4 regions of the Bacillus sp. EB106-07-01-XG149 genome follow, and region 1 is predicted to be linked to each of the others. Evidence: riboswitches for the same ligand, from Rfam matches in the RefSeq annotation. Region 1 holds a riboswitch; each other region holds the start of a gene.
What was found. Region 1 has a riboswitch for S-adenosylmethionine ahead of AC3WTA_RS21630 (methionine ABC transporter ATP-binding protein). Riboswitches for the same ligand answer to the same signal wherever they lie in the genome.

Region 1 (7,846 bases):
CTTTACATTGCTCTTAAAAAAGCAGGTCGTATTCACTCTGGTGATATGACTGTACCGCAATCTTAAATCGAAAATCTCCTTTTATATAGAGAAAAGCAGACTGGAAGCCACAGTCTGCTTTTTACATTTTGTGATTTTGTTTTACTGGAACACGTACAGTTTCTTTTGCTAATAAAAGCTGAACGCCGAAGTAAAGTATGCTTGCAAGCGTCATTCCAGAAATGGCGTCTACAAATGCGTGTTGCTTCGTAAATAGCGTTGATAAAATAATAAGCGTACCGAAGAAGGTAAGAATGTAATATTCAAAAGCATGTTGTTCTCTACGTTTAAAGGCAGCTAGCATAATGACAAATGTAGTTAGAACATGAATGCTAGGGAAACAGTTTACCGGTTGGTCGATACTATAAATATAGCGGACTAGTTCGGAAAATACGTCTGATCCAACGACTGTTGGACGTGGTACAGTTGTTTGCCAAAAATAATAAATAGAAAAACAAGCAAGTTTTCCAAGAATGATACTACTTAAAGTGACATAATATTGTTTTCGATCCGCAAAGCAATAATAAATAAGTGCGCCGTATAAGTAAGGAAACCAAAGTAAATAAGGAATAATAAATGCTTTCACAAATGGAATCCAATCATCTACTACAGTTGTGACATCTACTGCGTGTACAGTAGATTTATTTAATACATCGTAAAGGGGACTTACGAGTACGAGTAGAAGTATATAACTTAACGGAAGAAAAGATGAAAGTTTAAATTTCTTCATGATAATCTCCTATGTTTAGTAATGTAAGTAAATTCAATTGATTATAATATAGAAACGTCATTTGAGCTATCGATTTTACTTACATTTTCTTGAATTAACCTTACGTTTTCGTCACTTGACTTAAAAGAAGGGGAGGGTGCTAAATGAAGCGTTTATCGTATTTCTTATTTTTTATATTGATATGCCTAGTGAGTGCTGGGTGTGCAAAGGATAAAGAAGGAGAGAAATTAGAATATAACGGAAGAGCACTCGTAATTGGAGTTATTGGAGAAAAGCCGAACGATACGTTTAGGAATATAAAGTTTGAGGAAATGAAGTTAGAGGAACTGGAAAAGAAATCTAAGGAAGTGGATGGTTTTTTAATAATGAAAGATCACTTTCAAGAAGCCTCAACAGAGCAGTATAAAAATGTATTTTCATCGCTAAAGAAACCAGTATTTTTTATCGGTTTGCAAGATAAATCATATTCAACGTTTATTACAAAAGGAATAGAGTATAACAGTGCACGAAAAGATGTAAATGCTATGTATACGCAAGGCTTTGCAAATATCGGAAGTGGTGAAGGACAACAATGGGCAGTCGGTTTGTCCAATGGTGGAAATACTGAAGAAAGTATTCATAATATGTATATCGTCGTATTTCGAACAATTGCCGATTATTTAAGTCGATGATGAAGGAGCCTGTAAAAGGGTCCTTTTTTATGTTTAATCAAACGTTTGTTTAAGGTGTATGTTCGGTAGGAAGAAACCGATGTAGCCCAAGGGTTAGCAAAGAAAAATAGGGAGCTAATCAAACGTTTGTTTAAGGTGTATGTTCGGTAGAAAGAAACCGATGCAATTCAAGGGTTAACAAAGAAAAATAGGGAGTTAATCAAACGTTTGTTTAAGATATATGTTCGGCGAGTGATAAGAGAAGAATCTAAAAAAATTATATATTTATTTTTCTTAACAAATGGCGGAAAAATAAGAAAAATTTGCAGGATTATTAAAAATTATCACGAAATAAGTAAAAGTTTAGCGAATAATCGTTTGAAATAATAAAACGTTTTCTATATGATAAAGGTAAAGGTTAGTAAAAAAGTAGGTGAATTTATGACAGTAACATTTTATTCATATCCAAAGTGTGGCACATGTCAAAAAGCAAAGAAATGGTTTGAGGCAAACGATGTAGCATATGAGATGATTCATATTGTTGAAAATCCACCATCAAAAGAAGATTTACGTAATTTACATGAAAAAAGTGAATTACCATTAAAAAAATTCTTTAATACAAGTGGAATGCGTTACCGCGAACTTGGTCTGAAAGATAAGTTAAAGGATGCAAGTGAAGACGAAATGTACGAACTTTTAGCATCTGATGGCATGTTGATTAAACGTCCAATCGTAACAAATGGAACGAATGTAACACTTGGTTTTAACGAAGAGCAGTTTGAAAGTGTGTGGAAAAAGTACCAATAAGGTATTTTTACATAATTAATACATTCACTGGAGGTACAGTCATGAGCATTCCAAATAATTTACGTTACTCTGAAGAACACGAATGGGTAAAAACTGAAGGTAATGAAGTTGTTATCGGTATTACTCACTTTGCACAAGGTGAGCTAGGCGATATCGTATTCGTTGAACTTCCTGAAGTAGGTGCAACAATCGAAGCTGACGAGCCATTCGGAAGCGTAGAATCTGTTAAAACAGTTTCTGAGTTATACGCACCTGTAAGCGGTAAAGTTGTAGCAGTAAACGAAGAATTAAGTGACCAACCAGAACTTGTTAACGAATCTCCATACGAGGGTGCATGGATGGTTAAAGTTGAACTTTCTGATGCAAGCCAAGTTGAGAAGTTATTAACTGCAGAAAAATATGCAGAAATGACAAACCAAGACTAATTATAGTCGACTAAAGGACAGCCTTTGTGCTGTCCTTTTTTATTTTGTGTTACATAATACATTTAAAATCGAGTGCAAATGAATAAGCTATTATGGGAATGAATGTTTTTCGGTAAGGTTTCATGTGGCTTCGTAATCTGAACGAGCCGCTTGCGCTTTTCTTTGTCCAGCTCCACCTCCTAGCCCTTCATGTCTAAGAACCTTCCGCACGAGAAGACAAAAAAGCGTCTTCTGTACGAAAGAACCTTAGCCAACAGGGCTAAACAGTCGGTGCCGCTTTTCTTTATGATCCAGCTCCAGCGGCTAGATTGTTCGGTGGCTTCGCTTCTTCCTGTAAGGCAAAAAGCGCCTTTACGTCAGAAGCTCCATCCCCCTCACAATCTGAACGAGCTGCTTGCGCTTTTCTTTATGATCCAGCTCCAGCGGCTAGATTGTTCGGTGGCTTCGCTTCTTCCTGTAAGGCAAAAAGCGCCTTTACGTCAGAAGCTCCATCCCCCTCACAATCTGAACGAGCTGCTTGCGCTTTTCTTTGTGATCCAGCTCCAGCGGCTAGAACAGTCAGTCATTTCACTCCTTCACTTGAGGCAAAAAGCGCCTCTAGTTCAGGAGTTCCAATGCCCTCCTGTTCTGAACGAGCCGCTTCCGCTTTTCTTTTGCAAAAATAAACAGGAAACAACATGAAAATAACGAATATACTATATACTAAGTTAAAGGTTGTATAGTATATGGTGATCGGGTGATGACATATGATTTATGTGGAAAAAGTCATTATTGTAGAAGGTAAATCAGATAGAAGAAAGATTGAATCTATTATTCGTGAACCGGTGGAAATTGTTTGTACAAATGGTACAATTGGTTTGTCGAAAATGGATGAGCTCATTGATCAGTTTTTTGATAAGGAAGTGTATGTACTAGTGGATGCTGATGATGCTGGAGAAAAGTTAAGGAAACAGTTTCGAAAAGAATTTCCGCAAGCAGAGCATATTTATATTGATCGCTCGTACCGAGAAGTGGCAACTGCGCCATCTTCACACTTAGCAAATGTATTATGGGGAGCTGACATTGACGTTTATACAGAATATTTACGGTAAGGAATGATAGAAGTGATTGATTGGACAGGAGCCGAAGCTACAGCCCTAATAGAGAACGAAGAAAAAACAGTGTTATATGTATATACTCCAATGTGTGGAACATGCCAATTAGCAAAAAAGATGTTAACAGTCGTTGAGATGACAATTGAAGACTTGAAAATTGGAATGTTAGATTTAAATTATGCTCCGCATTTAGCGAAAGAGTATGGAATCGAAAGTGTACCGTGTTTACTTGTTTTTGAAAATGGGACACTCATGAAGAAGATATATGCATTTCATTCGGTTGAATATTTATATACGGAATTAAAGTAGGCGGCAAAGTTTTTGCCGCCTCGACATATTTCTCGGGAAATATGTCGAGATGCAGGGGGGTTACAGTATTTGTCGAGCGAAAGTAACAGGATTGCTCTTTAGTGAGAGGGAATGGTATGTGTAATAGAAAGTGATATGAAGGATGTGATTTAGGGTGAAATTATATTCTTTGCTGCAATCATTTGTAAATTACGCTAATGGTCAATATCATTTAGAGCCGCTTTTAAGACAAGGAGAAAAAACTGTTAATTTCCGCTTTGGAGATGAAAGTTGTTCGCTACAAATTTCAAGAGATTATATAGAGCTGCTACATGAGGAACGAGGAACAGAGCAAATCGTTTGTTTAGATGAGGAAGATGTAAAACAATTGGTGAACGGCAATGTAAGGTTGCAAATGTTAATGAACGATGGACGTGTACAATATTCAGGAACGTATCGAACGATGCTATTAGTCGAATCGATGTTTCATATATGTAAACCGATGTCAGTGGGTGCTTAAAAGTCTGAAGTTTCTTTTTTTACGAAAATTTCTGTTGACATGGCGTATGGATATTGATACAATTCAATTCATAAAATATAGACAATTTCATAAATTACAAATCAGACGAAAATGTAATCTGATTTCTCTTATCAAGAGAGGTGGAGGGACTGTGCCCTGTGAAGCCCGGCAACCGTCAACTTATGTTGAAATGGTGCCAATTCCTGCAAAGCAAATGCTTTGAGAGATGAGAGAGAGGGATAATGTTGTTATATACGCATATAAACCTTTCTGCTTCTCTAAAGCGGAAAGGTTTTTTTATTGTTTGAATGTGGAGGACATTCAAATAATAAAAGTAGTGATAACGGTGGACTACACGCATTAAACATAAAAAATTGCGGAGTCGACCAAAAATCTAGCTTCAGCGGCTAGAACAGTCGGTCGTTTCATCCCTTCCTATGAGGCAAAAAGTGCCTCTACGTCAGGGATTCGGGCGTCCTCTTGTTCTAAACGAGCCGCTTACGCTTTTTAAACAAAAAAAGGGGTGAACATCATGATCTTGTTAGAAAATGTAAAGAAAATATATAAAGCAAAAAGCGGTGATGTCACTGCTGTAGATAATGCCAATTTAAAAATAGACAAAGGTGAAATATTTGGTGTTATCGGATATAGTGGCGCTGGGAAAAGTTCTTTAATCAGATTATTCAATCAGTTAGAGAAACCAACTTCTGGCCAAATTACAATTGCAAATCGTGTGATTTCAGCAATTACAGGGAGTGAACTTCGTAAGGCAAGGCAAGAAATTGGAATGATTTTTCAGCACTTCAATTTACTTTGGTCACGAACTGTACGCGAAAATATCGAGTTCCCACTTGAAATTGCAGGTGTCGATAAGGCGAAGAGAAGAAAACGCGTCGACGAGTTAATTCATCTTGTTGGATTAGAAGGAAGAGGGGACGCGTATCCATCTCAGTTAAGCGGAGGACAAAAGCAACGTGTTGGGATTGCAAGAGCATTAGCTAACAACCCACAAGTGCTTTTATGTGATGAAGCAACGTCAGCTCTTGATCCAGAAACGACAGATCAAATTTTAGATTTATTATTAGATATTAATAAGCGTCTCGGTTTAACAATTGTACTCATTACACACGAGATGCATGTGATTCGAAAGATTTGTAATCGAGTGGCGGTAATGGAGAAAGGAAAAATTGTAGAAACGGGTCCAGTACTTGATGTATTCCGCAATCCGCAGAAAGACATTACAAAACGCTTCGTACAGCAGTTAACGGATTCTGAAGATACAAATGAAACGATTGAAAGTTTAATTGAAAAGTATCCAGATGGTAAAGTAGTTCGTTTGCAGTTTATCGGTGAAGCTGTAGAAAGACCAGTACTTCAAAGATTAATGCAACGCAGTGATATAGAAGTTAGCATTTTGCAAGGAAATATAGCACAAACGAATAACGGCTCTTACGGTAGTTTAGTTGTTCATTTAAATGGTGAGGAAACAGCGATTCAACAAGCAATAGAGGGAATACATCAAGATCAAGTAGAGCTGGAGGTGATTGCACATGGATAAGTTAATCGCAAATGTTGATTGGAATCAAATGTTAGAAGCAACTGGTGAAACGTTATATATGACGGCAATCGCAGCTCTTGCCACATTTGTATTAGGACTAATTTTAGGATTGTTACTCTTTATGACAGCGAAAGATAATTTATGGGAAAACAAAGCGGTTAACACGGGGATTGGAGCGTTCGTAAACATTTTCCGCTCGATACCGTTCATCATTTTAATCATTTTATTAATCCCATTCACAAAGATTCTGCTTGGAACAATTCTTGGAGCGAGTGCAGCACTTCCAGCTTTAATTATTGGAGCGGCACCATTTTACGCGAGAATGGTTGAAATTGCGCTTCGTGAAATTGATAAAGGTGTAATTGAAGCTTCGAAAGCAATGGGAGCAAAAACAAGCACAATTATTTTGAAAGTGTTAATTCCAGAATCGTTACCAGCATTAGTATCTGGTATTACTGTTACGACAATTGCTTTAGTAGGCTATACAGCGATGGCGGGAGTTGTTGGTGCTGGTGGCCTTGGAACACTTGCTTATTTAGAAGGATTCCAGCGAGGAAATAACGATGTAACAATCGTTGCGACAATTTGTGTATTACTAGTTGTATTTTTCATTCAGTGGATTGGTGATAGTTTAACGACTCGAATAGATAAACGATAATAAAAAACGGGAGGATGTTTTAAATGAAAAAATTATTACTTACAGCACTTATTTCAACTTCAATTTTTGGGTTAGCTGCTTGTGGCGGGAAAGATAAAGATGAAAAAAAACTAGTTGTGGGGGCTTCTAACGTACCGCACGCTGAAATTTTAGAAAAGGCTAAACCTTTATTAGAGAAAAAAGGAATTGAATTAGAAATTAAAAAATTCCAAGACTACGTATTACCAAATAAATCGTTAGCGGATAAGGATTTAGATGCAAACTACTTCCAGCACATTCCATATTTAGAAAAAGAAATTAAAGATAAAAAATATGATTTTGAAATAGCAGGGAAAATTCATTTAGAGCCAATTGGTGTATACTCTCAAAAATATAAGAGCTTAAAAGAACTTCCGGACGGGGCGACAATTATTATGAGTAATTCCGTTACTGACCATGGACGTGGTTTAGCAATTTTACAAAAAGAAGGCATTTTAAAAATTAAAGACGGAGTAGATCCAGTTAGTGCAACTCCAAAAGATATTGCAGATAATCCGAAAAACTTAAAGTTTAAAACGGATATTGAGCCTGGTTTATTACCACAAGTGTATAACAATAAAGAAGGCGACGCTGTTTTAATTAACTCGAACTATGCAATTGATGCGAAATTAAACCCAGAAAAAGATGCAATTGCAATTGAAGGCGATGATTCTCCATACGCAAACGTATTAGTGGTTCGTAAAGGTGATAAAGATAAAAAAGCGATTAAAGAGCTTGTAGAAGTATTGCATTCTAAAGAAATTGAAGACTTTATTACTAAAGAATATAAAGGAGCAGTTGTTCCTGTAAAAGAATAATTGCTGAAAAGGGCTGGTGTATGCCGGCCCTTTTTTATAACTACATAACTATAGGGGAGAAGGGGACATCATATGAAAAAGATTCTACTATCAGTTGTTACAGCACTGTCTGTATTTACATTAGCTGCTTGCGGAGGGAAAGAAGAGAATAAGCTTGTTGTGGGAGCCTCTAACGTGCCGCACGCTGTTATTTTAGAAAAGGCACAGCCGATACTAGAGAAAAAGGGCATTAAATTAGAGA
Region 2 (7,846 bases), on a different contig from region 1:
TATAAAAAGACGGAATTTAATACTTCGCGGCCAGCTGGTGGTAAACCAAATGATATGTTACTTACACCTAAAATCGTTAAACACTCTGGCAAGGCTTCTTTAATAAGGCGAATTCCTTCTATCGTCGCTGCCGCTGAACCAATATATTCTTCATCACCTGTACCTACAGGAAATACAAGTGCATCAAAAATAATATCTGACGGGCGTATACCATATTTCGTTGTCAATAACTCATAACTTCTTTTCGCGATTTCGAGTTTTCGTTCTGCACTAACCGCCATACCATCTTCATCAATTGTTCCTACAACAATAGCAGCACCATATTTCCGAAGAAGCGGCGTCACTTTTTTAAATCGTTCTTCTCCATCTTCTAAATTAATTGAATTAATAACAGCTTTTCCTTGAATATAAGTAAGAGCTCGCTCCATCACATTTTCATCTGTTGAATCAATCATAATTGGTACTTTTAACACTTTCGTAACTTCTGCCAAGAAGTTTTCCATATCTTCTATTTCATCGCGATCAGGATCTGCCATACAAATATCAATAATATGAGCATTTTTCTTCACTTGCGCTCTTGCGACTTCAGCAGCCTCTTCAAATTTCCCTTCTGCTACTAATCGTTTAAATTTACGTGACCCAATAACATTTGTTCTTTCACCAACAAATAATGGTCTCATAGAGTCATCATATTGAAGTGCCTCTAATCCACTAACCCCGTGTCCATCTCTTTCGTGGTGTTCACGCGGCTTAAGAGAAACTAATGCAGATTTCATTGCTTTTATATGTTCTGGTGTTGTGCCACAACAACCACCGATAATATTAACCCATCCTTCTTCAGCAAATCGCTTCACTTTTTCAGCGAGTGAAGATGGTGATTCATGATAATGTCCATCTTCATCAGGAAGACCTGCATTTGGATAACAAGAAATGTAACACTCCGACAAATCAGATAGTGAACGAATATGGTCTCTCATAAACTCCGGACCAGTCGCACAGTTTAATCCAACAGATAGTGGCTTCATATGTTCTACTGATAAGTAAAAAGCCTCAATTGTTTGCCCGGCCAGAGTCGTTCCCATCGGTTCAATCGTTCCTGAAATCATAATAGGTACAATTTTATTTAGCTCATCAAAAGCTGCTTGAATTCCAATATAAGCAGCCTTCACGTTACGCATATCTTGACTCGTCTCAACGAGTAATACATCTACGTCGCCATTTAATAAGCCTCTTGCCTGCCTTGTATAGGCTTCAATTAATTCTTCAAACGTTACACCACCAGTAACACTAATCGCTTTCGTTGTCGGCCCCATTGCTCCCGCAACATATACTTCTTTTCCGCTTTCGTTGACCGCTTGCTTTGCTAAACGTGCTGCCTTCTCATTTAGTTCCTCGTCTAAATGAGACAACGCATAATCACTTAATACAATGTTTGTCGCCCCAAATGTATTTGTTTCAATAATATCCGCTCCAGCTTCAATATAAGCTTTATGAATCTTTAAAATGACATCAGGTCTTGTTTCTACTAAATATTCATTACACCCTTCGTACTCTTCTCCTCCGAAATCTTCCGCAGTTAAGTCCTCTTGCTGGATCATTGTTCCCATTGCACCATCTAATATTAAGATGTTATTTTGTAATTTTTCTTCTATACATTTCATCAGTTAATACCTTCTTTCACTTCTTGCTTTTCTCTCACATATTTAACAAGATGTTCTGTAATTTCATATTTTAGAAATGGTGTAATAAGATAAATGCCGTTAAAATATTTCATCGCCACATCGATCAATTCTTGTGAAATGCGAATCCCTTCCTCAATTGCTGCCTCTTTCGTTTCATGTCCATCCATTCTCTCCCTTATTTCTTCAGGTAGAGTAATACCCGGCACCTCAAAATGAAGGAAATCTGCATTCCTTTTACTTATTAATGGCATAATCCCAATAAAAATAGGTTGTTCCAAATGCTTTGTCGCTTCATACACTTCTTCAATTAACGCGATATCATAAATTGGCTGAGTTAAGAAATATTCCGCTCCAGCATCTATTTTCCGTTCCATCCGCTTAACCGCTGCTTTTAAATGTCTTACATGCGGATTAAACGCACCTCCCACTGAAAACCTTGTTGCTGGACCTATTGATTTCCCTAAAATCGAGCGTCCGTCGTTCATTTCTTTAATCATTTTAATGAGCTCAATAGAGGACAAATCATATACAGAAGTGGCACCTGGAAAATCACCAACGCGTGCTGGATCACCAGTTAAAGCTAACACTTCTTCCATACCTAACGCCGATAAGCCTAATAAATGAGACTGTAGTCCAATGACGTTATGATCTCTACACGTTAAATGCGTCAATACCGGAATATCGTGCTTCGTTAATAATGCCCCCATTGCCATATTCGAGATGCGAGGCGATGCTAATGAATTATCTGCTAGAGTAATAGCATCTGCACCAGCTCTTTTCAATGCTCTTGCTCCTTCAAAAAATCGCTGCGTATCTAATGTTTTCGGTGGATCTAATTCCACTACTACTGTCGTTTGTTTTTTTGCTTTCTCTGCTAATGTGACATGAGCTTTTGAACGTTTCTCGTGTGTATGAACTACTTTCGGTCTTTGAATCGTATCCTTTTCTATTACAGGTGTAACATTTGCAATTGCACGTTTCATACTTTCAATATGTTCTGGAGTCGTGCCACAACAACCACCTAATAACCGAATACCTTGCTCAATAAATTTCGGTGTCATCGCTTCGAAATAAGCTGGACTTCCCTCATATACGTAACGTCCCTCCACATAATTTGGGAGACCTGCATTCGGATATGCTGACAAGTACCCATTTTGCGGAATCGATATCATTTTAAAAGCTTCCGTCATGTGAAGTGGCCCTAGTTGACAGTTCAATCCAACAACATTTGCACCGTAATCTAAAAGCTGTTTTAATATTTCATTTACATCATTTCCATTTTGAGTTGTACCTGCCTCATGCAATGCTAATTGAGCTACAATTGGAATATTCGTTTGTTTTCGTAACACCTGAACAGCATGAAGTAATTCAAACTCATCATAGAAAGTCTCTAATAGCAGTCCATCAACCTGTTCTTCTAGTAATGCACTTGCCTGCTCAAGTAGCATAAATTCTCGCTCCATATCAGTTGTTGTAACAGCTCCGATATGTTTCATGCCACCAATTGTTCCTAAAATTGCATTTCTCTCTGTCACAGATGCTTTCGCCAATTTTACTGCCGCTCTATTAATTTCAGTAACTTGATTTTCTAAACCATACATACGTAATTTCGCTTCATTTGCTCCGTACGTATTTGTTTGAATTACATCAGCCCCAGCAGCTACATATTGCTTATGAATCGATATAATTAAATCCGGATCAGATATATTTAATTCTTCAAAACTACTTTGCAAGCCATGTGAATGTAATAACGTTCCAACCGCGCCATCACCTATTACAATTCCTTTTGATAATAAATCTAGTAATTTCACAAATCTCCCTCATTTCCATCAATATAAAAACCCCCTCTTCACTTTGAAGAGGGGGACATAATCAATCCTCCTCTTATCATGCAAAACATTCGTTTTGCAGGTATTAGCACCGTTTCAAACATTTTGTTTGAAGGTTGCCGGGTTTCACAGGGCCTTTCCCTCCACCGCTCTCAATAAGAGTTTGTCTTTATTATTTTATTTATGTAGCTAAAAGGAAATACGTTCCCCTTTTAACAATGTTTGTTAATTTTTTAATAAATTTAGCATGCACAAATGCAAAAGTCAATGACACTTGCGGAAAAATAAAAATTATTTAAAATAAAGTTGCAATTCAATTATCTTTTGTTGTAAAGTTAAAAACATAATAAAATTTCATACGAACATTCTTATCTAGAGAGGTAGAGGGACTGGCCCTATGACGCCTCAGCAACCATTAACATTTGTTAATAAGGTGCTAATTCCAGCAAATTGTGAAAGATTTGACAGATGAGAAGAAGACTCTATTCAAACCGAAAGCCTTCTTCTTTAGAAGGCTTTTTTTATTTTACCCCGCATTAACGGGCAGTAAGATTCCCAACTCAAAATTCAGCTAGAACAAAGAAGTTAGGTGGGAATCGACTGCCCGTAAAAGCCCGATTGGTGAGGACTGATAATCAGTGGGGAATGCCCCCCTCACTGATTAAAGTTTCACTTTACATTCACTTAATTGTTAATTTAAAAAGGAGGAATTTTCACATGTCAACTATTGAAACAAAACTAGCACAAATCGGAAACCGGAGCGAAACTACAACAGGAACTGTTAACCCACCTGTTTATTTTTCAACTGCTTATCGTCACGAAGGAATTGGTAACTCTACTGGCTTTGACTATTCACGAACTGGCAATCCAACTCGTGGTCTTTTAGAGCAGGCAATCGCAGACTTAGAATATGGTGAACAAGGTTATGCCTGTAGTTCAGGGATGGCAGCTGTTCTCCTCGTCCTCTCCCTATTCCGTTCTGGAGACGAACTTATTGTATCCGAAGATTTATACGGGGGCACTTATCGATTATTTTCTGAGCATGAAAAAAAGTGGAACGTTCGATGTAGATACGTAAATACACAATCTATTAAACAAATTGAGCAAGCTATCACAACTGAAACGAAGGCTATTTTCATAGAAACTCCAACTAATCCGTTAATGCAAGTTACCGATATTGCCGCTGTCGCAACCGTAGCCAAAAGACACGGACTACTTCTTATTGTAGACAACACATTCTATACGCCTTATATACAGCAGCCATTAACAGAAGGTGCCGACATTGTACTTCATAGCGCAACGAAATATTTAGGGGGACATAACGATGTCCTAAGCGGACTTGTCGTTGCAAGAGGAAAGGAACTTTGTGAGGAAATCGCTCATTATCATAATGCCTCTGGTGCGGTCTTAAGTCCATTTGACTCATGGCTATTAATTCGTGGTATGAAAACGTTAGCGCTTCGCATGAGACAACATGAAGAAAATGCAAAAGCAGTTGTTGCTTATTTAAATGATGAAGACGGGGTGACAGATGTATTTTATCCTGGAAGAGGCGGCATGATCTCATTTCGTCTGAAAGATGAAACATGGATTAATCCATTCTTACAATCTTTATCCTTAATTACATTTGCTGAAAGTCTTGGTGGTGTTGAAAGTTTAATGACGTATCCAGCAACGCAAACACATGCTGATATTCCTGAAGAAATCAGAACAGCAAACGGTGTATGTAATCGTCTTCTGCGATTTTCCGTTGGCATTGAAAATAGTAACGATTTAATTCAAGACTTAAAGCAAGCCATTAAACTTGTAAAAGAAGGTATAAGAATATGAGTTATTCTATAGATACACTCTTACTGCACAACCAATATAAACATGACTCGCAAACAGGAGCTGTTAACGTTCCCATCTATAATACATCAACATTCCACCAGTTTGATGTAGATACGTTCGGAAAATATGACTATAGTCGCTCTGGTAATCCAACTCGTGAAGCTCTTGAAGATATCATTGCTTTATTAGAAGGAGGAACAAAGGGGTTTGCCTTCGCATCAGGAATTGCAGCGATTTCTACTGCATTCCTCCTTCTTTCACAAGGCGATCACGTACTCATTTCAGAGGACGTATACGGAGGCACTTATCGAATTATAACTGAAGTGCTCTCCCGTTACGGTGTGTCACATACATTTGTTGATATGACCAATTTAGAAGAAATAAAGCAAAAAATTAAGCCAAATACAAAACTCTTTTATGTGGAAACACCCTCTAATCCACTTTTAAAAGTGACAGATATTCGTGCTGTTTCTAAACTTGCAAAATCTATTGACGCCCTTACTTTTGTTGATAATACATTTTTGACACCACTATTCCAGAAACCACTTGATCTTGGCGCCGATGTCGTTCTTCATAGTGCCACAAAATTCATTGCCGGTCATAGTGATGTTACTGCCGGATTAGCTGTTGTAAAAGATGCCGAACTCGCTCAAAAACTTGGATTTTTACAAAATGCATTTGGCGCTATTTTAGGTCCTCAAGATTGTTCTCTCGTACTTCGCGGTCTAAAAACATTGCATGTACGTCTTGAGCATTCAGCTGCAAACGCCAATAAAATTGCACATTATTTACAAGAGCACGCTAAAGTTAAAAATGTCTATTATCCTGGCTTACAAACACATCTTGGATTTGATATTCAACAATCTCAAGCTACATCAGCTGGAGCTGTCCTATCTTTCACTTTACAATCAGAAGACGCACTCCGCCAATTTTTATCAAAAGTAAAATTACCTGTCTTTGCAGTTAGTTTAGGAGCTGTCGAATCGATTCTTTCCTACCCAGCTAAAATGTCACATGCAGCACTGTCGCAAGAAGCTCGTGATGAAAGAGGGATTTCTAATTCATTACTTCGGTTATCCGTCGGCCTTGAAAATGTTGACGATTTAATATCCGATTTTGAAAATGCCCTTTCTTATGTAGAAGAACCTGTAAATGCATAGAACGAACAGAAGATATGAAATTAAGTTTTCATATCTTCTTTTTTATGCCGTTACGTATATTTTTTACTTTTCGTATAGTTCATAAAAAAACGAAAGAGCACCATCTATTTCTAAATAATGAATTAATTGATATATTAAGAAGTAAAAAAGGGGCAAAAATAATGGATACTTGTGCAGATGTTTTAATCGTTATCGATTTACAAAATGGAGTATGTTATAGCGAAGAGCATTTATTCGATTTACAAAATTTACTTACAAAAGTAAATAAAAGAATTTCTTCATACAGAAAATCAAATAAACCAATCATTTTTATTCAACATTGTGATGATGATTTAGTACCCGAAAAAGAACTTTGGGCTATTCATGCTGATCTAGATGTTCAGGAACAAGATTTTTTTGTAAGAAAAACACATGCCAATTCATTTTATAAAACAAACTTGAAAGAGATTTTAGAACAATTATCTGTACACCGTATTGAATTTTGTGGTGCCCAAACAGAGTACTGTATGGATGCTACGATTAAATTTTCCCATGGACTAGAATACGAAAACTTCATGGTACAGAAAGCAACCTCTACGTTAAATAATCCGTTTATGTCCGCAAAAGAGACAATTGATTTTTATGAGAACATATGGAACCGCAGATTTTTAAAGCTGATAAAAGATGAACTCTAGAATACATAACTACTTTCTTGGTAATTCTAAAATTTATCAGCTATACTCAAATATTTTGTTATCACCATAAAGAAGCTAACTACATTCAGCTTCTTTTCTTTTAACCTGTTTTATATTCTATATATAGCATTATAATTCCTTTTTCTTATTATTTTAAAAATTTTGTATATTCATTTGAAAGAATAAGAAAATCATGATAAAATTGTGTTACAAATATATCTATATCTTTCAATTTTTAAAACGCATCGAAATTTTCACCCAAAAGTGTCATTTTACAAAACCATGCAAATTTATCTACTTTATTTACATCAGGGTCTCTTTTCTTACAATTTCTTTACTTTAGGAATTTTTTTCTGCAACAACTGTTTTCTTTTCTTTAATTTTTTGGTATGTATAGTATGGTATAACAGCTCACACGGAGGTGGAAAAGAACATGTTAGAAACCTTTCAAAAAGAAATAGAACTATATGAAAGCAATGCAGAATTATTGAAAGTACTTGCTCATCCTGTTCGCTTATGTATTGTAAAAGGATTAATTGAACGTGGTCCAAGCAACGTTTCTACAATGTACACTGGCTTAAACATGCCACAATCTACAATTTCACAGCATTTAGCAAAATTAAAAAGTGCTAAAATCGTTTCAAGTGAAAGAAAAGGATTGGAAATTTATT
Region 3 (7,846 bases), on a different contig from region 1:
TAAAAACATTACTATCGAAAGAGTGTAATACACCAGCGTTTAAAGTAGATGGACCAGTTGAAAGTGTCGAGTACATGAATGTGCTTGAAGGAGCAGAAGAGAAGGAAGTTTCCTTTGAAATAGAAACAGCGGAAGAGCACGCTGTTATAAACGATAATGTCATTACATTAAACAACATGATCTATCTCGTTGATAAAATGAGCGACATTATTATTAAAAATGAAGTGCCGTTCTGTGAGTTAGACACGCACGCTGGTGACGGCGACTTCGGAATGAGTGTGGCAAAAGGATTTAAGCAACTAAAACGTGAGTGGCATTCTATTGTAGATCAAGAGAACGTAACGATTGGATCATTCCTTGACGGTTGTTCGATGATTATTATGGAACATTGCGGCGGCGCATCTGGTCCAATTTGGGGCGGTGCATTCCGCGCAGCTAGTAAAGCAGCTGGCGAAAAATGTGAGTTAACAGTGAAAGAATTCGCTGAAATGTTACAAGCGGCACTGCAAGGTATACAATCTATCGGTGAAAGATCATTCGGTAGAGGAGCGGTAGTTGGTGATAAAACACTTGTTGACGCACTTGCTCCATGTGTAGATTCTTGGTTAGACAGCGCTTCAAACGAAGTAGACATGAAAACTGCCTTTGAAAAAGGTGCAGAAGCAGCGGTTAAAGGAGCAGAGTACACGAAAGAAATTGTAGCTCGCATGGGCCGCGCTGGTACAGTTGGCGAAAGAAGCTTAGGATATCCTGATGCAGGTGCGCATGCACTTGGAGTTATCTTTACGGAGATTGCGGGTAGTTTGAAATAGGAATTAGAAGATCCCCTCTGCCTTATGGTGGAGGGGATCTTTATTGATAACCATCATTCTTCCAGTGAAAACTTTTATTTGTTAGCCAATCTAGAAGCAGCCTCTTCAACTTCTTTATAGGCATTTTGTAATACTTCATTTGGATCTAGTAATGCTGTTCCTTGTGCACGAACGATTTGATAATCTTCAATACCAAGGAAGTTAAACATTGCTTTTAGATATTTATGAGAGTATTCCACTTCTGTATACCAATCATCATTTGTATAGATTCCTCCACTTGCTTGTATAACAAGCATTCTTCTTCCATCTTTAAGTAGTCCTACTGATCCGGTTTCAGTATATTTAAATGTTTCACGTGCAATCATAATATTGTCCATGTAATCCTTTAACTTTGATGGAATATTAAAATTGTGCAAAGGTAATACGATAACATACGTATTTGCACTTTTAAATTGTTGTAAAATTTCGGACATACGCTCCGTTACTTTTTGTTCTTCACCAGTTAACTCTTGTTCAGTTCCTTGTTTTTCCCATGCACTTAAAACAGTTTTATCTATCATTGGTACTACATCATCGTATAAATTAATCTGTTCAATCGTTTCATTATTAGGAATTAATTCTTTATAAGATACTAAAAAGTGGTTAAGAACCTTAATGCTGACTGATGATGTATCATCCACTTTCGGATGTGCGTTTATAATAAGTGTTTTGTTCATTTGTATTTCCCCTTTTTAAAAGTTTTTACGTTTTAATTGTCGACAATGTTAATCGTCGATTAATATTGTCTTTAATATAATCTCTGAAATTATTTTTGTCAAATGAAATACATACTATTCTAAAAGAGCCTTTTTTTATTTGACTAAAATTCTAAATGGTCCTAAGATACAATTTGATAACCCTTAAAATAAAAAGCAGGTGATTTGTATATGCAATATAGTGTTGGGGTTGAATATGCCTTGCATTGCCTAGTTTATTTAATCAATGCTCCTTCCAAGGAAAGTGTTGGAATAAAAGATTTGGCAGAGTTTCAAGGACTTTCTGAAACATTTCTTTCAAAAGTTTTCGGTAAATTATCTAAAGCTGACATTGTGAATTCTGTCCCAGGTGTAAAAGGAGGATACAGGTTAGCTAAGTCTCCAGAAGATATTTCTTTTTGGGATGTAATAGAAGCCGTCGAAGGCCCAAAACCTATTTTTCAATGTAAAAATATTGTACAAAATGGTCTACTATATCGAGACGACGCTTGTAATTCTTGTGAGCCTAGCAATTCTTCTTGTACAATTAACTTAGTAATGCTTGAAGCAGAAGAACACATGCGTGAGTTTCTTCGTAAAAAGACTCTTGCATGGTTAGATAAAGAACTTGATATTGTTTTACCTGAAAAGATAAGGGTAGATACTCGTGAATACTTCAAACAAAAAAACTCTAACTAAATCGCCATGACGAATTAGTTAGAGTTTTTTTGTTTTTTAACATTAATTCCATCATGTGAGTACTTCATCACAAATTCCTTCTTTAAATATCACATTTAATTAACTCATAAAGTTTCAAATTGATTAACATTGAAATTCTAAAAAATACAATTTTATTTTCGTAAAAAGTAAATGAATTTATGTGTTCAGATATTTTAAACATAGTGAAAAAGGAGCAGAGTACACGAAAGAAATCGTAGCTCGCATGGGCCGCGCCGGTACAGTTGGTGAAAGAAGCTTAGGATATCCAGATGCAGGTGCGCATGCGCTTGGAGTTATCTTTACGGAGATTGCGGGTAGTTTGAAATAGGAATGTGAAGATCCCCTCTGCCTTGTGGTGGAGGGGATTTTTATAGTTGATATGTAGAACATTTCTTTCGGTGCTCTCTCTGTAAAATATGAGTTTGTTAATATTTTTGATAAAATCTTATTTCAAAACTACAACTAATATTTCTCAACATTAATATATTGAAAATAGTTAGAATATTTAAGATAATCATTTATGAAGCAATATATTATAAAAAAGGGGGAATTTATTTTGTTACGTCGCTTATCTATTTGTACTTTATTAACAGCTTTTATGTTTACTTTGTTTACATTTAACGGCTCTGCTTTTGCGGCTACGAATACTACTGAAAATAAAACTGTAGTAGCAGCTTGTGCAAAGGGAGGTACGGTAGGTGTATATGGTGCAAAGATGCGCAGTGGTTACACTGTTGGATCACCTGTCTTACATACATTTAATGATGGTGCGAAAATTACTGGAACATGGGTAACTGGTGAATATGTTCAAGGTCATTACAGTAATTCTAAACAGTGGTTAAAAGTTACATATAAAGGGATGACAGGTTATGTATCCCATACAACATTATATAACGTTTGCTCATAAAACTATGTACTATAATAGCTTTTGATGTATTGAGCTAATCTCTTCTAGGGATTAGTTCTTTTTTGTCTCCTAGTTTTTAATGGAGCATTTTTTGAAAAAAACCAACGATTCATTAAATCGATGGTTTTATGTTTATATATTATTCATTTGTATCTATATCAAATTTTTCATTGTTTTTTGCTTATTTGAGACTTAGTTTTTTTGTGATTGCAACTTATCGATTTTCCAGCGTGCTCCTAGAGGATCTAAAGAGCTTTCAATATAAAACATATATTCATCTGCGATACTTGGTACTTCAAAAGCTATTTTCAATTCTACCGTTTCATTTGGTGTAACTTGTATACCAGAAGGGTTTTGATCAAGCACCTTTCCTTCATAGGCCTTTCCGGCTTTTTCATCTTTTAAGTTATATTTTAATTCTGATAGTCCAATCGTTTGACCTCGTACATTTTTTACAGAGACATTAACAACGACGGAATCGTTACTAGCATTTAAATATGCATTTTGAACGGCGGTCAAGTAATAGCCTCCCTTAACACTCTCACCAACTAATAAAATACCTTGTTCCAAGCGGGTCATATCTTCTTTTTCTTCAAAATTTATTAATTCTTCATTTTCATTTTTTGCGGTTGGTTCTTCTATTGGACCATTTTCAACGGCACTATCTTTTTTATCTTGTGTGCAAGCAGCCGTAAAACTGACTAATACTAGAATTAAAGTAAGTAATATGAATGATTTTCTCATAAAATTAATCTGTCTCCTTAAGTTTCTCAATTTTGTGCAACTATACATATAAGATTAACATAATGTCTCATTATTGGCTCAAAATAGGGAATCTTTTAGACACCTTATTCTTTTACTTTTACTATACATTCGATTGGGTCTCACGATATTTGTTAATCTTGTAAATCATTGTCTTAGTAATACCGAGGGTTATTATAAATATATTAATCATATAATTTGTCCCTATCAAAATGAACGTTTCTTGCATCTAATATATTGTAAATATATTTTATTTTGAAAGGATGTGATTATATGGCTCATAAATCTACTGGAGTGTTTCGAGTTCCAGTTTCTGAAAATGGGATTATTCCAACTGCTCTCAACATTATGTTAAACAATGATTCACGCTGTCATACTAGTAATGTAACGGTAACTGTTAAGAGAAGTCGAAACATTTCTTTCCCAACTCAAAATGAATTAGTTGAAATTTCTCGTACTTTTGTTTCTTTAGAACCAAACAGAACGACTAAGATTGTATTGTTTACTCCAGAATTCCAAATAGAAGATTTTCTTGATGTTATCATTAGTGGAAATAAAGATGATGTTAAGGATGTTCTTGTATATTCTTTCTTAGCAGATTCAGCAGGTCACAATCTGCCATCTACTGTTTTTAGAAATGCAGAATACACTTTTGCTTGCTGACACCGTGATGATGTATTCTTTACTGTCATATATTTGAAGGGAAATGTTAAATAGGATTCGATTTAACTTTTATTTGGGTTCTCCAAAGAAGTCTGCTTTAGCTAAATAAACAAGGAACCGACTAATGGGTTCCTTGTTTATTTGCATTTAACATGAAATTTCGTGTCTATTATTCCGAAAGCAACTTTACAGAGGAACAGATTTTTCCTAGTGAAGCAGCACCTATAGATGAAAGTACCCAATATTCCAATTCTAAAGGTAGGCGAAATGCTTGAACGTTACCATCATTAATAACCATCTTCATAATATGTAATTAGTATTATTTTATTCTTTAAATATTTCCGGCTTCTCCACTCTAAATGATTTCACCTCACCACATTCTAAACAAAATGTAGTTAATAGTTTGGAACGTTTCCCCACTGAAAAGAGCCTACTAGAATCATCTTCACAAACATATGCATGATAAGCAGATCCAACTCTTCCTTCTTTAAATGTAGTAGAACCACAATTCTCGCATCGTTTATTTTTCATGCTACTAACACCTCATTTGCTGTGTTTTTAAGATAGAAGTAAAGCAACTTGGTTATACATGATGTTTTCGACATGATACAACATACCCCTTTATATATTCGTAAGTAAAACAACACAATACCCTTATAAATCTCTATAACAATATGATTTTTCATATATCATTTAATGTATATCGGAAAAATAAGTATTAAAGGATTGATTTTTATGATTCTGATGATTATAATAAATGGAAATCAAACAATTCTTATGCTGAGAAGTGGAGGGACGGGCCCTATGAAACTTCGGCAACCTCGTTTTAGACGAAAGGTGCCAAATCCTGCAGGTGAAAAACACCTGAAAGATAAGAGAGGTTCACTTAGTCAAGAAGGCTACTCTTATTTCGATAAGAGTAGCTTTTTTTATGGTTAAAAGTTAAAGGGGGAATAGGTAGTGGAGTACGGTTTTTGGTTGCCGATTTTTGGGGGATGGCTTCGAAATGTAGATGATGAATCTATGCCGCCTACGTTTGAGTATGCAAAACAAACAGCGCAAGCAGCAGAACAATTAGGTTTTTCAACAACACTTATTGCAGAATTAAATTTAAATGATATAAAAGGTGTTTCGGCACCAAGTTTAGAAGCGTGGACAACTGCGGCAGCACTTGCAGCAGTGACGGATAAATTAGAGATTATGACAGCTGTAAGACCTGGTTTCCACAATCCAGCAGTTACAGCGAAAATGGCAGCAAATATTGATCAATTAAGTAATGGTCGTTTTACATTGAATGTAGTTTCGGCATGGTGGGAAGAAGAAGCGAGACAGTACGGCGGGGTATTTACTGCACATGATGAAAGATATGATCGCACAGAGGAATTTGTAACAGTTTTGAAAGAGCTTTGGAAAGAAGAAGAGTTTTCTTATAAAGGGAAGTTTTATGAGCTTCATCATACACATTTAAGTCCAAAACCTGTGCAGAAACAAGGCATTAAGCTTTATGCAGGTGGTGAGAGTGAGCGAGGAAAAGAGGTCATTGTCAACCACGCGGATGCATATGTAATGCACGGGGGAACAGTGGAAGAAGTATCTGTGAAAATAGAAGATATGAAGAATCGTAGAAAGAAAGTTACAGAGGAGCCATTGCAGTCATTCGGGCTTGCGGCTTACGTTATTTGTCGTGATACAGAAGAAGAGGCATTAGAGGAATGGAGACGCATAACGGATGTGAAAGACGATGCTTTAGGTTATGCGGGTTATCAAGACTTTATTAGTAAATCGCATTTGGAACAGCAAGTGAAGCTCAATGATTATTCCGTATCTAATCGCGGGTTACGTCCTAATTTAATCGGAACACCAGAACAAATTGCAGAAAGGATACTTGCTTTTGAAAAAGGGGGTGTTACGTTATTACTTTTACAATTTTCGCCACAGCTTGAAGAGATGAAACGATTTTCTGAAAAAGTAATGCCATTAGTTGAAGCAAAAAGAAAGGAATTGATTACAAATGAGTAAAATTTACATATTACATGAGAATAAGGAATGGACGGATCATTTAGTGAAAAGGTTGGAAGAACTGGAGTTACCGTATGAGGAATGGCTTTTAAATGAAGGAACACTTTCATTAGAACAAGAACCTCCCCAAGGTGTTTTTTATAGCCGCATGAGTGCTTCTTCACATACGAGAGGGCATCGATATGCACCTGAATTGACTGAAGGGGTTCTTGCTTGGTTAGAGGGATACGGGCGAACAGTATTTAATGGGTCTCGTGCATTACGCCTTGAAGTAAGTAAATTAAATCAATATGCAGCATTAAGAAAATTTGGGATACAAGTGCCGAAAACAATTGGTGCTGTTGGCCGTGATCATATAGTAAAAGCAGCAAAGGATTTAGGGGAAGTACCGTTTATTACAAAGCATAACCGTGCAGGTAAAGGCCTTGGTGTTCAACTGTTTCATTCCATTGATGCTTTAGAACAATATTTGGATGGTCCGACGTTTGAAGAACCCATTGATGGAATTACTTTAATCCAGCAATATATTGAAGCGCCAGAACCATATATTACACGTTGTGAGTTTGTAGGCGGTCAGTTTGTATATGCAGTTAAAGTAGATACATCAGAAGGATTTGAACTTTGTCCAGCAGATGCGTGTTCGATTCAAGATGCTTTTTGCCCAGTAGGAGAAGAGAGTAAGAAAGAGTCATCAACAAAATTTGAAATTATATCGGACTTCCAAGAGCCAATTATTGAACAATACAAAGAGTTTTTGGAAGAAAATGAAATTACCGTTGCTGGTATTGAATTTATTCGCAGTTCGGATGGAACAATTTATACGTATGATATTAATACAAACACAAACTATAATTCTGGCGCAGAGTCTGTAGCAAATCAATTTGGTATGCTTGAGCTTGCTACATTCCTTGGAAGAGAATTAGAAAAGCAAGTAGAGTTAGTTAAATAGTATAGAAGGTTCTAGTGAAAACCTTTGTTAAAGTAATCGTGGTCATATGACCAAGTTTAGGATATCCAGATGCAGGTGTGCATGCGTTTGAAGTGATATTTGCGGAGATTGTGAGTAGTTTGAAATAGGCATAAGAAGATCCCCTCTAGCTTAAACTAGGGGGGATCTTCTTATGCCTATATATATTTCAATAATCGCTTCTATTGTATTGAAATAATGGTATCTACATTAAAAAAACGACTTATAAAAGGACTTATCCAACGTAACATATAAATGTATC
Region 4 (7,846 bases), on a different contig from region 1:
CAACTTTTATGACCTAGTAATAAAAGTTGGTTATATTTTTATAATCATACTTTATTTCACTAAAGAAAAAACATAGATTTTATAAGGCTTCATCCATTATGCATATACATACACTGACATACTATAGACTCTATCTTATTCAAGAACTCTCTGTGTAAACAACAAATAAACTCATCTGAATCTAGTTTTACACAACTCCTACTTCTTCATACCGATACCACTAAATAATTATACTGAAATATTTTTATCTTTCTTTTAATAAAAATAGACTCCTTCTAAAACAGCACACATGAATTTCCTATCATATGGAAATATTAAAAGGAAAATTGTTCTAAAATCGGGAGGTTTCTATAATGACAAGCGATACATTTCCACAATTTCCATTATCCTATTGGATTGAATCTACTCAAGTCCCTGCTTTTCCTCATTTATCTGAAGATACAAAGGCAGAAGTTGCTGTTATCGGAGCTGGTATTACAGGCATTACTACTGCCTATTTACTTGCAAAAGAAGGTATGAACGTTGTTTTAATTGATTCTGGTCTTATTTTAAATGGAACAACTGGGCATACAACAGCGAAGGTAACAGCACAACACGATCTTATTTATGATGAATTAATAAATCATTTTGGTTTGGAAAAAGCGAGGCTTTACTATGAATCAAATAATCATGCTCTACAATTCATAAATGAGACGGTGAAAACATATAAAATCGACTGTAATTTCTCAAATGAAGATTCATATTTATATACAACTACTGATAATGGATTAAGAAGTTTATCGAAAGAATATGAAGCCTATCAAAAATTAAATATACCTTGTGACTATGTTCAATCTCTATCGATTCCGATTCCAGTACAATCTGCACTTGTCATGAAAAACCAAGCACAATTCCATCCCCTCCTTTATTTGAAAACACTTTTAGAAAAGTTTGTGGAGATGGGCGGAAAAGTTTATGAACAAACAACAGCTATTGATGTGGGAAAAGGTGATTATCCACAAGTCATTACAAAAGGCGGGCATCGCATCACTTGCAAATATGTTGTCTCTTGTTCACATTTTCCTTTCTATGATGCGAATAGCTTTTTCTTTACGCGAATGTATGCCGAACGCTCTTATGCTCTTGCAATCAAAGCAAAAACGGATTATCCAGGTGGCATGTATTTAAGTATTGATGACCCAAAACGTTCCTTGCGCTATACAACAAACAATGGGGAAAAATTAATTTTAATTGGCGGAGAAAGTCATAAAACAGGACAAGGAATAAACACAATGCTTCATTATGAAGCACTGTATTCTTTTGCGGAAGCAACGTTTGGAGTAGATGAAGTTCCCTATAGATGGTCAGCACAAGATTTAATCACGCTAGATAAGCTTCCTTATATCGGACATATTAACGAAAGAAATCCAAATATATTTGTTGCAACTGGATATCGTAAATGGGGAATGACAACTGGAACTGCTGCCGCTCATTTACTGAAGGACTCCATTCTAAAAGTCCACAATCCCTATAAGGAACTGTATGCACCATCACGCTTCCATGCAAATCCAGATATAAAAACATTCCTCTCCCAGAACATTGATGTTGCGAAACATTTAATTGAAGGAAAGATTGAAACCACATTACGTAAGCCAGAAGATCTCGAAGTTGGTGAAGGATCTGTCGTACATGTTAATGGGAAACGAGCAGGTGCTTATAAGGACAAAGATGGTAAATTACATATTGTCGATACAACTTGTACACATCTCGGCTGCGAAGTTGAATGGAATAATGGTGATTGTACTTGGGACTGCCCTTGCCATGGTTCCCGCTTTTCAATTGAGGGAGATGTTATGGAAGGTCCAGCAGATCAACCGTTAAAACGAGTTGATAATGAGTAAACAAATAAAGAAGTTCAACAGGATTCCTGTTGAACTTCTTTATTTGTTATAAAACCTTTTCAGATAAACTTCGACATAAGAAGGGAAATATTAACATCAAATAAAATAATATATTTATCTATAAATAAAAGGAGGGAATACTATGCAACCTTCAGCTCCACCTCATCTAGAATCTACAAAAACTATCTTTTCAAGCTCTATTACAAAACTTGTTGTTTTTATTTGTTGGCTAGCCATTCTAGCTGATGGATATGATTTAGGTATTTACGGTGCCGTTCTGCCAAAGCTCCTAGAAGACAAAAGCTGGGCACTTTCACCGGCACACGCTGGTACAATTGCTAGCTATGCTTTATTTGGCATGTTTATTGGCGCTATTCTAGTTGGAACCATCACAGATCTAATTGGACGAAAATGGACGCTTATATGCTGTTTAGCACTTTTCTCCATCACGATGGGCCTTGCTGCACTTGCTCCTTCCCCTGAATTATTTGGTTTATCTCGATTTATCGGAGGAATCGGATTAGGCGGTGTTATTCCAACAGCTTCAGCACTTACTGTTGAATATTCACAAAAAAAAGACAATCTTTTATTTATGCTCTTATGTTTACTGGCTACCCTTTAGGTATCGTGTTAGGTGCTATTTTGTCTATGTTTATGTTAGAAGATTTCGGATGGAGAATTATGTTTGGCATCGGAATGATTCCACTGCTCCTCATTCCTTTCATCATTCGTTATTTACCTGAATCCATTCAATTTTTATTATCACGTAATCGCCAAGAAGAAGTAGACCAAATCCTTAATCGTTTTCAAATTGAATTCCATGAAAAAGATGAAACTCATCAAGCCCCACCTAATATACGAAAGAAAAATGGATTTCTTACGTTATTCTCAAAAGAGTACATAAAAGCGACGTTGCTTTTTTGGATTACTTATATAATGGGAATGTTTTTAATATATGGTTTAAATACTTGGTTACCGCAGATGATGCGCCAAGCAGGATACCCTCTTGGATCTAGTCTATCATTTTTACTTATGCTAAATATTACTGCCGCTATCGGTGCATTATTTGCTGGAGCAATAGCGGATCGTATAGGGGCTAAAATTGTTATTAGCATCTCCTATCTTATGGCAGCTATATGTATTGGACTATTAACAATTAAACCATCTGTTACAATCATTTATCTTTTAATTGGTCTTGCTGGAATTGGATCAGTCGGTATTACTCAAATATTAAATGCATATGTAACACAATACTTCCCGTCTCATATCCGAGCTACCTCCTTAGGCTGGGGACTTGGACTTGGCCGAGTTGGCGCGATTGCTGGTCCTATTCTTGTCGGTATTATTATAACAATGCAATATGACTTAGCATGGAATTTTTACTTATTCTCATTCGCGGGTCTTCTTGCAGCTATATCTGTTTTCTTTATTCCTACAAAATAAAAAAAGAGCACAAACTCACTTGTGCTCTTTTTCATATACTGCAAACAACATATCCCGAAACAATGTATTTAAACTCTCAATATCGATCCCTGATCCCTTTTCAATTCCTTTTACATATTGCTGGTAGTAATGAATTTGTTCTTCTAAAAATTGATTCAACACCTCAATTTTTAATCCAACATCTAATTCAGTACCTGCCTTTTTCTTTATTAACAACTGTTCAATTTCATCTAATACACTGCGTTCTAATGATAACTCTGTAATCAATCGATCGAATTCTACAGGTGGTAAAGTCTCTTTCTCCTCTAACCACTTACAAGCTAAAATAGGACGTAATACATAAAAGTACTTTTTCAACTTTACATTCTCACCTTGCAAAAATTCACGATAATTTTTTGAAGCCATATGTAAGTAATGATATATCGTTGCTTTTGGATCAAAGTGCTTATCACTCATTTGCTGAAGTTGTTCTGGAAAATGAGAGTTTTTCGAATAAAAAATCGGTGATCGAATCCATTCGAGTAAAGCTGGGTTTGACTTTGCGAATAATTGTAACGCTTTTTTAATATCCCATCCGCTTATATCTAAATCATCACTAATCGGATACTCAATTACATCTCGTTTATCATGAATTGATAAATACCATTCGACCGGGTGCATATAAACGAATCTAACATCATAATCACTATCTTTCGATGGAAATCCCCAAGCACGACTCCCTGATTCCACTGCAAATAAAATTTTCACATCATTCTCTTGTTCAATTCTTGCTAACTCCAACCTAATTTTCTCTCTCATTTCATACCCTCTTCATTTTTTGATTATTTCCTTGGAAATTCGACAAATATACTACTAAGTTTACTACATACTAAAATAGCTGTCAGAAAATTCCCGACAGCCTACCAAAGTTCCTTATTTTTTACTTGTTCTTTTCTGTTACACTAACCGCAATTCGTTCAAACTCTTTTTGAATCTCCTCTTTATATGCGTCTACTTTTGAAAAATCCATAGCAGCAATATAAATTCTTTCTAATTTATCACGAACTGATTTCGCTTTCGCCAAGAAAGACATCGCCTCATTCATTTTTGCTTTATATTGAATCGACACGTCACGAATTTCTTTCGCATACTTCTCATCTGTTCCTGGTGTCACAATTAAGGCATACATATCTATAATTTCATCACCTTCGCGGCTCGGAAAATATTCATGTGGTGCGGTGCTATCAAAAATTGCAAACCCTAATTCTCTTACGATAACCATATCAAGACTATTTGGATCAAATCCACAATGATATACTTCAACTTCAAATCCTTTTTCTTCTGCTGCCTTAGCTAATTTTTTAAGCATTGTTGATTTCCCAGAGCCTGGGCGTCCTTTTATAAAATAACGATGTGGTAATCCCTCTGTTAAATTAGGAACAAAATCAACTGCTCCTTTCGGTGTAGCTGCCCCTAAAAACCGATGTTTCACAAGCGATTGTTTCCCGCCTTTATCTGTAAATAACTTCTGAATCAGCTGATCGGTTAGTTCATTTGCTTTATTAAAATCAATATTATTAATATATATTTTCTCCCACTCATCATGTATAACTAGTGCCTCGTTAAAACAAGCGTAAGCAGTTTGAAAAGCCTTGCTTGCTTCTGAAACAAATCGTTCAATTTCCACCTTCTGCTTTCTTAATTTATTTGAGTCCCAAGCAACCCCTAAATTAATATACTCTTCGACAACTCCTGGCATTTTCGGCTCAATAACATGCGGTGATGTTCCATCAACAATTCCTACTTTTAACTTCGGGATAATTACACCATCAACCGATTTATTATCAGAAGAACAGTGTAAAAATTCAATATCATATCCTTTTTCAACCCACTCACGACCTATTGCTTTGATTAAAGAAGATTTCCCGGTTCCAGGACCACCCTTTAAAATAAATAACCTGTTTAGCCCTTTTAAATTCTCGTCGTATAAATTATGAAATCCTCTAGCTGTATTTCCACCAGCGTAATAATTCAATACATTCCCTGTCACTGCACTCACTCCTTCGCAGCATTCTATTTACATAAGCTACAATATGCGAGCAACTTTATTTGGGTGAATACCTATTTTGTATTGCACGAAAAAAGGAAATGAATTACAATTTAAAAGTAGTGAATATTCAGAAATTAAAACTTAATATGTCTTTATCAAGAGAGGCAGAGGGACCGGCCCTTTGAAGCCCAGCAACCTCAGTTTATATAAACTGAATAGGTGCTAATTCCTGCAAAATGCATTGCATTTTGAAAGATAAAACGTAACTATTGTGTGCAAAACTCATCTTTCTTGATTATGAAAGGTGAGTTTTTTATATTTCAAAACATATATTGGAGGTATTTAAAATGAAAGTAATTGACCTATCACAAACATTTGAAAACAATATGTCTCAATTCCCTGGAACACCAAAAATCAATTTAGGAGCCATTACAAGCGTTGAAGAGACAGGCTATCAAGTTACAGATTTTCATTCTGTCGTTCATGTTGGCACGCATTGTGATGCTCCTGCTCATTTCATTTCAGGCGCAACGACTATTGATCAATTACCCCTAGATCAATTTGTAGGCGAAGCTGTTCTTATTGATGTAACTCATGTACAAGAACGAAAACTACCTAAAGAAGTATTACACAACGCTGACATAAAAGAAGGAGATATTGTTATTTTCCATTCCAATCTATCTACTAAATGGAATACAGAGGCGTATGAGCAAGAAGCTTTTTATCTTTCTGAAGAATTAGCCGTGGAATTAGTTCAATTAAAAGTAAAATCGGTCGGCCTAGATTTCATTTCTCCTGATGAGGTAACGACAGAAACATCACCAATTCATCACATACTACTTGGGAATAATATTTATTTAATTGAAAACTTAACAAACTTAGATGCCATTCACACGAAACGTTTCTTTTTCTCAGCGGCACCTTTAAAAATTAAAGATAGCGACGGTGCTTTTGCAAGAGCATTCGCTGTAATTTTTTAAACAAACTATACAAAAAAGCAAAGATCATCATTGACCTTTGCTTCTATTTTTTTTATTTAAACTAAGAAAGAATTGCTCAACACGAGGACGTAACCAAGCTAAATAATCTTTCTCTTTCTTCTTTGTACAAGCTATTTCTTCCCCATCTACCATTCCAACAAGCTCTAGCTCTAACAGTTGCCTCGTAAATGCTAACATATTTATTTCTTCTTCTGGATACTCTTCTTTTAATTTCTCCTCAATTTCCCCTAATAAAAAACCGTCACGCATCATTGCCAATGCATCAATCCAAAGTGGCGGCATTTCATATTTTTCTCCTGTAATTGTATCTTTTACAATATAATTCTTTTGCTCTTTTCGAAATTGAATCGTGTGTAAACATACAGTCGAATTTAATGTTAATTCCATCATACCACCTCTTTCATAATATCTGCATAGAAAAAAGGATGCGCGTGCACCCCTTCTTTCTCTAACACTACCGAACCGTTACATGAATAACAAATCTCATGTCGATATTTTCCTCCATTATAAACGAAGTATTTTATAAAAAAAACCCTTCTTGAAACATTTTATAAAATGTTTATATTTACACAACAAGAACACTTTTCTGAAAAATATTTTCCTCTAGCACATTATGCTGTCGGTAAAAAATTTCCACTTTTTCCCTATTCCCATGCTACTTGGAATCGCAGTACTTCCTTGATGTTCCTTAATAATTTTATATGTGACCATCAATCCAAGTCGTTCCGTACTATTCTCCTTTGTTGTGTAAAAAGCCTTTCCAACCTTCTCTATACCAAAGCCTTGATCTTCAACAGGAATACACAAATGCCTTTCAGTTTTTTGATATGCACGAATATGAATATCTCCACCTTCTGGCATTGATTCTATTCCATTTTTAATAACACTTGTTTTAATTTTTTATCATCACCATTTATAACAGGTAGATTTCCATCTACTTGCACATGAAATTTCACTCTATATCGCGCTGCATAACTTTCCATTAGCTGTACAACATATAAAAGGATTCCCGTATATTACACCATTCATAATTCGTTGATTTCGGTTTTCCTAATAACATCAATTCACTAACAAACCCGTTAATTCTTTCAAATACTTTTAAGGCTTCTTTTTCCTCATAGATAAAGCTTTTAAATTTGTTCATATAAATACTCCTCATGTTCTATACAAACACTCTACATATTATCTCCTTAAATTATCAGTATGAAATTGCTTTCAGGGCAATAAGAAAAGGAAGGGGATCCCCATCCCCCTCCCTTTTCGCTATAACTTATATCCATCTTACCCGATCATGTAGCAGTCCATCCGTAAAATCATTTCCCCCTACTACAAAATCCTTCATATATAAATTTAAATATTCTCCATACTTACTTTCTGTATTTAATAATAATTCCTCTACATAATAGGCACCTTGTTTAAAGTTATCGAAAAGTAAACTACACAAACCAGCATAAATTCCGCATCCTACTTGAAAGTAAGTTGCATTCGTTTTA

Region 2: another riboswitch for S-adenosylmethionine. It lies ahead of metI (cystathionine gamma-synthase/O-acetylhomoserine thiolyase); the one in region 1 lies ahead of AC3WTA_RS21630 (methionine ABC transporter ATP-binding protein).
Region 3: another riboswitch for S-adenosylmethionine. It lies ahead of AC3WTA_RS12555 (LLM class flavin-dependent oxidoreductase); the one in region 1 lies ahead of AC3WTA_RS21630 (methionine ABC transporter ATP-binding protein).
Region 4: another riboswitch for S-adenosylmethionine. It lies ahead of AC3WTA_RS26550 (cyclase family protein); the one in region 1 lies ahead of AC3WTA_RS21630 (methionine ABC transporter ATP-binding protein).

Annotation. Positions count from the first base shown of each region.
Region 1 covers NZ_JBYTDP010000005.1:370,684-378,529, forward strand. The annotation lists gene AC3WTA_RS21585 (PTS sugar transporter subunit IIC) at 1-66, shown strand, start outside; gene AC3WTA_RS21590 (phosphatase PAP2 family protein) at 122-769, opposite strand; gene AC3WTA_RS21595 (hypothetical protein) at 913-1,440, shown strand; gene AC3WTA_RS21600 (arsenate reductase family protein) at 1,861-2,226, shown strand; gene gcvH (glycine cleavage system protein GcvH) at 2,268-2,651, shown strand; gene AC3WTA_RS21610 (hypothetical protein) at 2,960-3,316, shown strand; gene AC3WTA_RS21615 (toprim domain-containing protein) at 3,398-3,742, shown strand; gene AC3WTA_RS21620 (thioredoxin family protein) at 3,746-4,054, shown strand; gene AC3WTA_RS21625 (hypothetical protein) at 4,209-4,553, shown strand; SAM riboswitch class I at 4,679-4,786, shown strand; gene AC3WTA_RS21630 (methionine ABC transporter ATP-binding protein) at 5,086-6,111, shown strand; gene AC3WTA_RS21635 (methionine ABC transporter permease) at 6,104-6,769, shown strand; gene metQ (methionine ABC transporter substrate-binding lipoprotein MetQ) at 6,793-7,605, shown strand; gene metQ (methionine ABC transporter substrate-binding lipoprotein MetQ) at 7,678-7,846, shown strand, end outside.
Region 2 covers NZ_JBYTDP010000002.1:543,091-550,936, forward strand. The annotation lists gene metH (methionine synthase) at 1-1,661, opposite strand, end outside; gene AC3WTA_RS08940 (bifunctional homocysteine S-methyltransferase/methylenetetrahydrofolate reductase) at 1,661-3,493, opposite strand; SAM riboswitch class I at 3,564-3,673, opposite strand; SAM riboswitch class I at 3,877-3,986, shown strand; gene metI (cystathionine gamma-synthase/O-acetylhomoserine thiolyase) at 4,229-5,341, shown strand; gene metC (cystathionine beta-lyase) at 5,338-6,501, shown strand; gene AC3WTA_RS08955 (cysteine hydrolase family protein) at 6,663-7,175, shown strand; gene AC3WTA_RS08960 (ArsR/SmtB family transcription factor) at 7,609-7,846, shown strand, end outside.
Region 3 covers NZ_JBYTDP010000003.1:54,179-62,024, forward strand. The annotation lists gene dhaK (dihydroxyacetone kinase subunit DhaK) at 1-812, shown strand, start outside; gene AC3WTA_RS12520 (FMN-dependent NADH-azoreductase) at 887-1,528, opposite strand; gene AC3WTA_RS12525 (RrF2 family transcriptional regulator) at 1,739-2,245, shown strand; gene AC3WTA_RS12530 (DAK2 domain-containing protein) at 2,427-2,594, shown strand; gene AC3WTA_RS12535 (SH3 domain-containing protein) at 2,823-3,173, shown strand; gene AC3WTA_RS12540 (DUF4352 domain-containing protein) at 3,366-3,917, opposite strand; gene AC3WTA_RS12545 (hypothetical protein) at 4,209-4,598, shown strand; gene AC3WTA_RS12550 (hypothetical protein) at 4,923-5,129, opposite strand; SAM riboswitch class I at 5,371-5,476, shown strand; gene AC3WTA_RS12555 (LLM class flavin-dependent oxidoreductase) at 5,559-6,617, shown strand; gene AC3WTA_RS12560 (ATP-grasp domain-containing protein) at 6,610-7,566, shown strand.
Region 4 covers NZ_JBYTDP010000011.1:78,700-86,545, reverse strand. The annotation lists gene AC3WTA_RS26570 (FAD-dependent oxidoreductase) at 354-1,880, shown strand; partial or broken gene AC3WTA_RS26565 (MFS transporter) at 2,023-3,323, shown strand; gene AC3WTA_RS26560 (nucleotidyltransferase domain-containing protein) at 3,339-4,121, opposite strand; gene AC3WTA_RS26555 (PRK06851 family protein) at 4,243-5,352, opposite strand; SAM riboswitch class I at 5,502-5,614, shown strand; gene AC3WTA_RS26550 (cyclase family protein) at 5,700-6,332, shown strand; gene AC3WTA_RS26545 (hypothetical protein) at 6,360-6,740, opposite strand; partial or broken gene AC3WTA_RS26540 (ATP-binding protein) at 6,957-7,455, opposite strand; gene AC3WTA_RS26535 (S-adenosylmethionine decarboxylase related protein) at 7,624-7,846, opposite strand, start outside.